Regions from separate parts of the Rhizobium sp. BK377 genome, predicted to be linked through region 1. Evidence: predicted binding sites of a transcription regulator. Region 1 holds the regulator's gene; each other region holds the start of a gene.

Region 1 (3,277 bases):
ATTCTCTTTGTTTCAGGCGTCCTTCTCGTCCAGCACCGAGTTGGCCTCGGCTTCCACGAGTTTCGGACCGCCCTTGGCGACGCCGACCATGGCCGGGCGCAGCACGCGCTCGCCGATGGAGAAGCCGGCCTGTACGACCTGCACGACCGTGTTGTTCGGCACTTCGGTATTCGGCACCTCGAACATCGCCTGATGGAAGTTCGGGTCGAACTTCTGGCCGACCGGCTCCAGCTTGCGAACGCCGTGGCGCTCCAGAGCCGAGAGCATGGAACGCTCGGTCATTTCGACACCTTCGATCAGCGTCGTCAGACCGGCATCAGCCGTTTCCTTCACTTCAGCAGGAATGGCATCGAGCGCACGGCGCAGGTTGTCCGAGACGGCCAGCATGTCGCGGGCGAAGCCTGCGACGGAATAAGACTTGGCGTCTTTGACCTCGCGCTCTGTGCGGCGGCGCAGATTGTCCATTTCGGCAGCGAGCCGCAGGTAGCGGTCGCGCAGCTCGGTATTTTCGGCCTTCAGAAGCTCAAGCGGATCGGGCTCGCTTGCGGCAGCTTCTTTCACGGCTTCATTTTCGACGTTTGCGGCAGCGTCGGCTGCGGCTTCTGCCGCAGTTGCGTCAGGTCCGTTCTGCGTCGTTTCATCGGTCATGACGGTCTCCGGTTAGTGTCTTCTCAGATGCGCCCGATATCGATGTTTGGCCGGAAAAAATCAAGTCTGCGTGACGAAGAAGCGAAGATTCGAGCGGTTTTGCGAAGTATTTCAGAGAGAACCGCGCGAAAGGCGCGAAACGAGCTGGGCGGTATAGTCCACCATCGGGACGATACGGGAATAATTGAGCCGGGTCGGGCCTATGACACCGACAGCGCCGACGATGCGGTCATCATCATCGCGATAAGGTGCGACGATTAATGAAGAGCCCGACAGCGAGAACAGCTTGTTTTCCGAGCCGATGAAGATGCGCACCCCCGGCCCGCTTTCAGCTAGGTTCAGGAGTTCGATCAAGCTGTCCTTCTTCTCCAGGTCGTCGAAGAGCAGGCGCAGCCGGTCGAGATCTTCCGCACCCACGCCTTCCAGAAGGTTTGCGCGGCCACGGATGATGAGCTGTGCCGGTTTGGTCTCGTCCGAACTGCCGGCCCATACGGCAATGCCGCGTTCCACGAGATCCCGCGACAGCGCATCAAGTTCATGGCGAACTTCGTCTTTCAGGCGGCTCAATTGCAGACGCAATTCCGGCAACGTCTGCCCGGTCATGTGCGCATTGAGAAAATTGGCAGCTTCGGTAAGTTGCGAAGAGGTGACGCCCGCAGGCAGCTCGATAATGCGGTTTTCCACCTGGTCGTGATCGCCGACAAGAACAGCCAGCGCCTTGGTCGGTTCCAGACGGATGAACTCGACATGTTTCAAGACCGGATCGCTCTTGGAAGTGATGACGAGGCCGGCACCGCGCGAGATGCCCGAGAGCATGCGGCTTGCCTCGTTCATCATCGATTCTACCGGATTGTCGCGGCTTCCAGCCCGAACCTGGCGGTCGATGCTGGCACGCTCCTCGACTGAGAGATCGCCGACCTGCATGAAGGCATCGACGAAGAAGCGCAGTCCAACCTGGGTCGGCAGGCGGCCGGCGCTGACATGCGGAGAATAGATAAGCCCGAGCTCCTCCAAATCGCTCATGACATTGCGAACGGAGGCAGGCGACAGCGACATGGGAAGAAGACGCGAGAGATTGCGAGAGCCGAGCGGCTCGCCATGCTCCAGATAGCCTTCGACGATGCGCCGGAAGATTTCCTTCGATCGTTCATCCAGCGCGGCCACGGCATCCGAAATTGATGTCGACCTGTAGCTCATGAACTTTCGCACCCGCACTGAATGATGTGAGGGAAATATAGCCAATCTGCCCCCGTGGCAAAAGGGAATTTGCAAATGCTCGCAGCCAATCGTAGAAGCTGGCGACGATACATGCATGCATGACACCGCCCGAGAAGCGCTCACGCTTTTCGGCATGATGTTTCAGGAGAAAAGAATGCGGCCTTCAGGCAGAAAAACCGACCAGATGCGCAAGGTCTCCTTCGAGCGCAATTTTTCCAAGCACGCGGAAGGCTCCTGTCTGGTGAAGTTCGGTGACACGCATGTGCTCTGCACGGCGAGCTTGGAAGACAAGACTCCGCCGTGGCTGCGCAACACCGGCAAGGGCTGGGTCACCGCCGAATATGGCATGCTGCCGCGCGCGACCGGCGAACGCATGAAGCGCGAAGCCGCCGCCGGCAAGCAGGGCGGCCGCACGCAGGAAATCCAACGCCTCATCGGCCGCTCGCTGCGGGCCGTTGTCGACTTGGCCGCGCTTGGCGAACGCCAGATCACGCTCGACTGCGATGTCATCCAGGCGGATGGCGGCACGCGCACGGCCTCGATCACCGGTGGCTGGATTGCGCTTTATGACTGCCTGCGCTGGATGGAAACGCGCAACATGATCAAGGCCGACCGCGTACTGAAGGATCATGTCGCAGCGATCTCCTGCGGGATCTTCGCCAAGCAGCCGGTGATCGACCTCGATTATCTCGAAGATTCCTCGGCCGAGACCGATGCCAATTTCGTCATGACGGGCGCCGGCGGCATCGTGGAGATTCAGGGCACGGCAGAAGGCACGCCTTTCAGCGAGGAAGAATTCTCCTCACTGATGGGCCTTGCCAAGGCAGGCATTTCCGAACTGGTCGACTTGCAGAAACAGGCGATCGCCTGAGGCTTTCTTCAAGCCTTGCTAGTAAATTTCCTCGTCCCTGCTTCCGGGGGCAAGGCCGGACAAAGGGCGGGTAATGGCGCACCCCATCGAAGGCATTCTTGAAACTGCGCTCTACGCAACCGATCTCGATGCGGCCGAGGCCTTCTATGGGACTGTGCTCGGCCTCGAGAAGATCGCACGTTCAGGCAACCGCCATGTCTTCTTCCGTTGCGGACCAGGCGTGCTCCTGATCTTCAACCCAGAGGAAACGGTGAAGCCACCGGCACCTGACAGCCTGCAGGTTCCGCCACATGGCACCACCGGAAAAGGTCATGTCTGCTTCAGGGTTCCGGGAGACAGTCTCGATGCGATGGCGGAGAAGCTGAAAGCCGCCGGCATCGGCATCGAATCCGAGGTTCACTGGCCGCAAGGCGGCCGATCGATTTATTTCCGCGATCCCTCGGGCAATAGCCTGGAGTGCGCGGAGGCGAAAATCTGGGGCATGGGATAAGGATATTTTATGCGTAAGCTTGAAACCAAGACTATCGTCGTCGCCAGCCA
Region 2 (3,277 bases), on a different contig from region 1:
TCGCTTTAGAAGTCCATACCAGGGCCGGCGGGCATGGCCGGCGCGGCATCTTTCTTGGGTTTTTCGGCGATCATGGCTTCCGTCGTTACCAGCAGGCCAGCAACCGAAGCGGCATCCTGAAGCGCGGTACGCACGACCTTGGCCGGATCGATGACGCCTTGCGCATAGAGGTCGCCGTATTCCCCGGTCTGGGCGTTCCAACCGTAGGAGAAGTCAGTCTTCTCACGCAGCTTGCCAACGATCACCGAACCTTCTGCACCGGCGTTTTCGGCAATCTGGCGGGCAGGCGACTCAATCGCGCGGCGGACGATATCGACGCCGACACGCTGATCGTCGTTGGCTGTGGGTAGATTGTCGAGGGCCCTGACGGCACGCAGCAGCGCAACACCGCCACCCGGCAAAATGCCTTCCTCGACAGCCGCACGGGTTGCATGCAGCGCGTCGTCGACGCGATCCTTCTTTTCCTTAACCTCGACCTCAGTCGAACCGCCGACGCGGATGACCGCGACCCCGCCAGCGAGCTTGGCAAGACGTTCCTGCAGCTTTTCGCGGTCGTAGTCGGAGGTGGTTTCTTCGATCTGGGCCTTGATCTGGGCAACGCGACCGTCGATTTCGGCCTTCGATCCGACGCCGTCGATGATGGTCGTATTCTCCTTCTCGATCGCCACCTTCTTAGCGCGGCCAAGCATATTGAGCGTGACGTTCTCGAGCTTGATGCCGAGGTCTTCGGAGATGACCGTGCCGCCCGTCAGGATAGCGATGTCTTCGAGCATTGCCTTGCGGCGATCGCCGAAGCCCGGAGCCTTGACAGCAGCAATCTTCAGGCCGCCGCGCAGCTTGTTGACGACGAGGGTCGCAAGAGCTTCGCCTTCGACGTCTTCAGCGATGATGAGGAGCGGCTTTCCCGACTGGACGACAGCTTCGAGGATCGGAAGCAGCGATTGCAGGTTCGACAGCTTCTTTTCGTGGATAAGGATATAGGGTTCCTCGAATTCGACCCGCATCTTGTCGGCATTGGTGACGAAGTATGGGCTGAGATAACCGCGGTCGAACTGCATGCCTTCGACGACTTCGAGTTCGGTTTCACCGGTCTTGGCTTCTTCGACCGTGATCACACCTTCGTTGCCGACTTTTTCCATGGCCTCGGCGAGATAACGGCCGATCTCGGCATCGCCATTGGCGGAGATGGTGCCGACCTGGGCGATCTCGGAGTTGTTCGAGATCTTGCGCGCGTTTGCCTTCAGTTCCCTAACGACCGCATCGACGGCAAGGTCGATACCGCGCTTGAGGTCCATCGGGTTCATACCGGAGGCGACAGCCTTGGCGCCTTCCTTGACGATGGCCTGTGCGAGAACCGTGGCGGTCGTGGTGCCGTCACCGGCAAGATCGTTGGTTTTGGAGGCGACTTCGCGCAGCATCTGGGCGCCCATGTTTTCGAACTTGTCTTCAAGTTCGATTTCCTTGGCGACCGAAACACCGTCCTTGGTGATGCGCGGCGCGCCGAAGGACTTGTCGATAACCACATTCCGCCCTTTCGGGCCGAGCGTGACCTTTACCGCATTGGCCAGCACATCGACCCCTCGCAGCATGCGATCACGGGCATCGGTATGGAACTTGACTTCTTTTGCAGCCATTTTCTTCACTCCTTTGATAGGCAGCTATTTGACTGATGGTTGGAAAGCGCCTCAGGCCGCCTTTTTGTGCTCGGCCTGGGCTTCGATGACGCCCATGACATCGCTTTCCTTCATGATCAGAAGGTCTTCCCCATTGATCTTGATCTCGGTGCCGGACCATTTGCCGAATAGAATGCGATCGCCGACCTTGACGTCGAGCGCCTGGATCTGGCCGGCATCGTTGCGCGCGCCGGAGCCGACGGCGATGACCTCGCCTTCCTGCGGTTTTTCCTTGGCGGTGTCGGGGATGATGATGCCGCCTTTGGTCTTTTCTTCCGATTCGACACGGCGGACGAGAATGCGATCATGAAGCGGTCGGAACGACATGTTTTCCTCCGATGGACAAACAATGATTATGTTGTTCCCCTGGCCGGACCGGATGACCAGTCCGGGCGGGTGCAAAGACCTCGGTCGAGCGTTTTGCGCAAAATGATCTGGTTTTGCATTTTTTCGATTTCAAGAGGGCGAATGAAAAAAATTAGCACTCGCACTTGGTGGCTGCTAACACACTGGAAAGGAACAGAAAACCTGAATCAGACGTTCACAATTCCGTTGATGGCCGCAAAAAATTGCGCCACCTTTTGACTGTCATGAAACGGAGATGAAGCATGCGATTTTCATCGGATCTCGAACGTCAATTGAATGGCTACGGGCTCACCACCGCTCACATTCTCTACCGCATTCCCGATTTTGAATCAGTTCTGCAGACCTACGTCTGGCAGGATTACGATCTTGCGCCGGATTTCCCTGAGATGCATAAGTTTCTGGATTTCTGGCAAACCAATCTCGATGGGCCGCTGCATTCGGTCCGCTATTCCCACCAGCGCCTGATAGGGCCGAACGAATGGCGCCATGTCGAAGGCGAGTTCAAGCTGCACTGAGACTTGAAACTGGATTTTTATCTTCCTAGCTCTTCTTGCGACCGAAGCCGATGAGTTCGGTCGCTATCTCATGTCTTTTTGGAATGGGTGACGGAACGTGGAAGAAAAGATCAGTGTCATCAAGAACCTTAGCGTTGAGGAACGCGAAGAGACCCTCATCGATATCGCGCGGATTCTGGAGGACACAGCACGGGAGGCCTTTGTCGAAGGCAACAAGCATTTTGCGGTGCTATCCAACAACATGGCCGCGGCAATCCGGATCAACGCCGACGAGCTTGCGCGCGATGACGTTCGAAATGCTGAGCGCGTGCTGCAGCAGGCAACGACAATGCTTTCAGAATTCAAAGCCGCCCACCCCTACCGATTGGTGAGCATGGCCGTTCACTAGCGAATTGTGGCGTATGGGGTGGAGCGAGCCCCAAAATCGGCCGGCGTCTATGACACCGGCCGAATGTTGTTGTAATTTAGTTCTGCGGAAAGTCCGTGCTAACTGTCACGTGTTGCCAGGCGTCGAAATTCTTCCGCAGAACCTCCAGGCGTCCCTGCGCGAGCTTATATGCATCCGAACCAAGGAGGAGCCGGAGAGGAGGCTCGGCTGCGTCGACTGCCCTGATTATGGCCGCCGCGCCGCGAACTGGATCGCCCGGCTGTTTGCCTGAATATTCACGCGCGGCCCTGCGTCGGGCGCCCGCTGTTTCGGCGTAATCGTCGATCACGGTCTTG
Region 3 (3,277 bases), 400 kb from region 1:
GGCGGAAGACCGGCGTATCCGGCTTGAAGACGGTGCGCGGATGCGGCTCGAAAGTCAGCACAAGGGCGGGAATGCCGCGCTCTCTTGCAATATCGAGCGCCCGGTTCAACACCGACTGGTGGCCGCGATGGACGCCGTCGAAATTGCCGATGGCGACGACGCCGCCCTTCAGATGTTCGGGCAACGGATCGCGGGTTTCATTGCGGTGGAACACGGTCATCGGTTTTCTCTTATGCGAGGCGCGGCATCCACCACTTGGGTGCGGCTCTTTCCCGTTCGAGATAGGCGTGGAGGATCGCCTCGTCGGTCTCGCCGTTCAACGTATATTCCTTCGCGTGGATACCACCGCTGATGTAGAGAAGGTCGAGGCCATAATTCAAGGCGCCGCGGACATCCGTCGGCATGCCGTCCCCAATCGCCAGCACACGGTCAATCGGGAAGTCGCCGCGAACCTCACGGGCCGACGCAAGTGTCGCCTCATAGATTGGCCGGTGCGGCTTGCCGGCGATGCGGGTGGAGCCGCCGAGCTGCTCATAATAGGCGGCCATGGCGCCGGCGCACGGAATGATGCGGTGGCCGCGCTCGACGACGAGATCGGGATTGGCGCAGATCATCGGCACGTTGCGGGCTTTGAAGTCCAGCAGCATGTCGGTGTAATCCTCCGGCGTCTGCGTCTCGTCGTCGAAGAAGCCGGTGCAGACGACGGAGGTCGCCTCGCCGGCGGCGGCGCGCTCGATATCAAGGCCTTCAAGGATCGGATTGTCGCGCTCCGGGCCGAGCAGGAAAACCTCGCGCGGACCTTGGGCAATCAGTGCCCGGGTGACATCGCCGGAGGTGACGATGCGGTCATAGGCGCCGTCGGGCACGCCGATCTGGCGCAACTGCTCAACGACCTGCCAGGACACGCGCGGTGAATTGGTGATGAGAACGACGGTCAGGCCGGCGGCACGGGCGGCCTGCAGCGCCTCGCCGGCTTTCGGAAAGGGATCAATGCCGTTATGCACGACGCCCCAGACATCGCAGAGCAGCACATCATATCGATCGGTGATCTCGGAGAAGTTTGCAATCCGCTTTGCCATTCCGCTTTCCTGCTTCGCTTTCGGTCACCGGTGACATTGCAAAGGCGGACTTCAATGGCAAGGCATTTTCTCAGTCCGGAGAGGATGACGGAGGATGCAAACATGGCGGGATTAAACCTGCGCGGTCCCGCCAAGGCTTGTAGGAAAAGCCGGACGTGGCCCCGGCTCGGTAACCATATTGAGGAATCCCGCCCGCTTCCACAATTCCGGCGCAAAAATCCGTGAAGGCTCTTCTTGACTCCTTTTGGAGCCATCCCTAAATGCACGGCGCTAGCACTCACAGGAGTTGAGTGCTAACATCATCCTTGTGGGCCACCCCGGCTCGCGAATGTCATTTGATCGAGGGATTAGACAATGGCAAGCACCAATTTCCGCCCGCTTCACGATCGCGTCGTCGTTCGCCGCGTTGAATCCGAAGAGAAGACCAAGGGCGGCATCATCATCCCGGATACCGCTAAGGAAAAGCCGCAGGAAGGCGAAATCGTCGCTGTCGGCTCCGGCGCTCGTGACGAGTCCGGCAAGGTCGTAGCACTCGACGTCAAGGCTGGCGACCGCGTCCTGTTCGGCAAGTGGTCTGGCACCGAAGTCAAGATCAACGGCGAAGACCTTCTCATCATGAAGGAAGCCGACATCATGGGCATCATCGGCTAATCAGCCGGTTGTCTTTCATTTGATATCGTTGACACCCCTTTTCAGGAGTTCTCAAAATGGCAGCTAAAGAAGTAAAGTTCGGCCGCGGCGCGCGCGAAAAGATGCTGCGCGGCGTCGACATCCTCGCCGATGCAGTGAAGGTCACGCTCGGTCCGAAGGGCCGTAACGTCGTTATCGACAAGTCCTTCGGCGCGCCGCGCATCACTAAGGACGGTGTTTCGGTCGCCAAGGAAATCGAACTCGAAGACAAGTTCGAAAACATGGGCGCCCAGATGGTCCGCGAAGTTGCTTCGAAGACCAACGACGTCGCCGGTGACGGCACCACGACGGCCACGGTTCTCGCACAGGCCATCGTTCGCGAAGGCGCAAAGGCAGTTGCTGCCGGCATGAACCCGATGGACCTGAAGCGCGGTATCGACCTCGCTGTTGCCGAAGTCGTCAAGGATCTCCAGGCCAAGGCCAAGAAGATCAACACGTCGGAAGAAGTTGCCCAGGTCGGCACGATCTCCGCAAACGGCGAAAAGCAGATCGGTCTTGACATTGCTGAAGCAATGCAGAAGGTCGGCAACGAAGGCGTCATCACCGTCGAAGAAGCCAAGACCGCTGAAACCGAACTCGAAGTCGTCGAAGGCATGCAGTTCGACCGCGGTTATCTCAGCCCGTACTTCGTCACCAACCCGGAAAAGATGGTTGCTGACCTCGAAGACGCCTTCATCCTCCTGCACGAAAAGAAGCTCTCGAACCTGCAGTCCATGCTCCCGGTTCTTGAAGCTGTCGTTCAGACCGGCAAGCCGCTCCTCATCATCGCTGAAGACGTCGAAGGCGAAGCTCTTGCGACCCTCGTCGTCAACAAGCTGCGCGGCGGCCTGAAGATTGCTGCTGTCAAGGCTCCGGGCTTCGGCGATCGCCGTAAGGCCATGCTGGAAGACATCGCTATCCTGACGGGCGGCACTGTCATCTCCGAAGACCTCGGCATCAAGCTTGAGAGCGTCACGCTCGACATGCTCGGCCGCACCAAGAAGGTCTCGATCTCCAAGGAAAACACCACGATCGTCGACGGCGCCGGCGCTAAGTCCGACATCGAAGGCCGTGTTGCCCAGATCAAGGCCCAGATCGAAGAAACCACCTCCGACTACGACCGCGAAAAGCTGCAGGAACGTCTTGCCAAGCTCGCTGGCGGCGTTGCCGTCATCCGCGTCGGCGGTTCGACGGAAGTCGAAGTGAAGGAAAAGAAGGACCGCATCGACGACGCCCTCAACGCGACGCGCGCTGCTGTTCAGGAAGGTATCGTACCGGGCGGCGGCGTCGCTCTGCTGCGTTCTTCCACGAAGATCAAGGCCAAGGGCGAAAACGACGATCAGGAAGCTGGTATCAACATCGTTCGCCGCGCTCTCCAGGCTCTGGTTCGCCAGATCGCTGAAAACGCAGGTGACGAAGCTTCGATCGTTGTCGGCAAGATCCTCGACAAGAACGAAGACAACTACGGCTACAACGCCCAGACCGGCGAATATGGCGACCTGATCCAGCTCGGCATCGTCGACCCGGTC

Evidence for each region. The regulator HrcA, encoded in region 1, represses chaperone genes, less so after heat shock. The targets are predictions, from matches to a motif close to GTTAGCACTCNCNNNNNGNGAGTGCTAAC.
Region 2: a site for HrcA is predicted at 2,151-2,179, ahead of groES (co-chaperone GroES). Genes of this name have one in related genera too.
Region 3: a site for HrcA is predicted at 1,349-1,377, ahead of groES (co-chaperone GroES). Genes of this name have one in related genera too.

Annotation. Positions count from the first base shown of each region.
Region 1 covers NZ_JACIAC010000001.1:1,398,722-1,401,998, forward strand. The annotation lists gene grpE (nucleotide exchange factor GrpE) at 13-648, opposite strand; gene hrcA (heat-inducible transcriptional repressor HrcA) at 760-1,845, opposite strand; gene rph (ribonuclease PH) at 2,021-2,737, shown strand; gene FHT92_RS06935 (VOC family protein) at 2,811-3,227, shown strand; gene rdgB (RdgB/HAM1 family non-canonical purine NTP pyrophosphatase) at 3,237-3,277, shown strand, end outside.
Region 2 covers NZ_JACIAC010000010.1:93,316-96,592, forward strand. The annotation lists gene groL (chaperonin GroEL) at 6-1,634, opposite strand; gene groES (co-chaperone GroES) at 1,686-2,000, opposite strand; gene FHT92_RS27895 (usg protein) at 2,282-2,554, shown strand; gene FHT92_RS27900 (hypothetical protein) at 2,652-2,942, shown strand; gene FHT92_RS27905 (oxidoreductase) at 3,019-3,277, opposite strand, start outside.
Region 3 covers NZ_JACIAC010000001.1:1,000,815-1,004,091, forward strand. The annotation lists gene FHT92_RS04970 (bifunctional riboflavin kinase/FAD synthetase) at 1-220, opposite strand, end outside; gene FHT92_RS04975 (TIGR01459 family HAD-type hydrolase) at 231-1,079, opposite strand; gene groES (co-chaperone GroES) at 1,434-1,730, shown strand; gene groL (chaperonin GroEL) at 1,787-3,277, shown strand, end outside.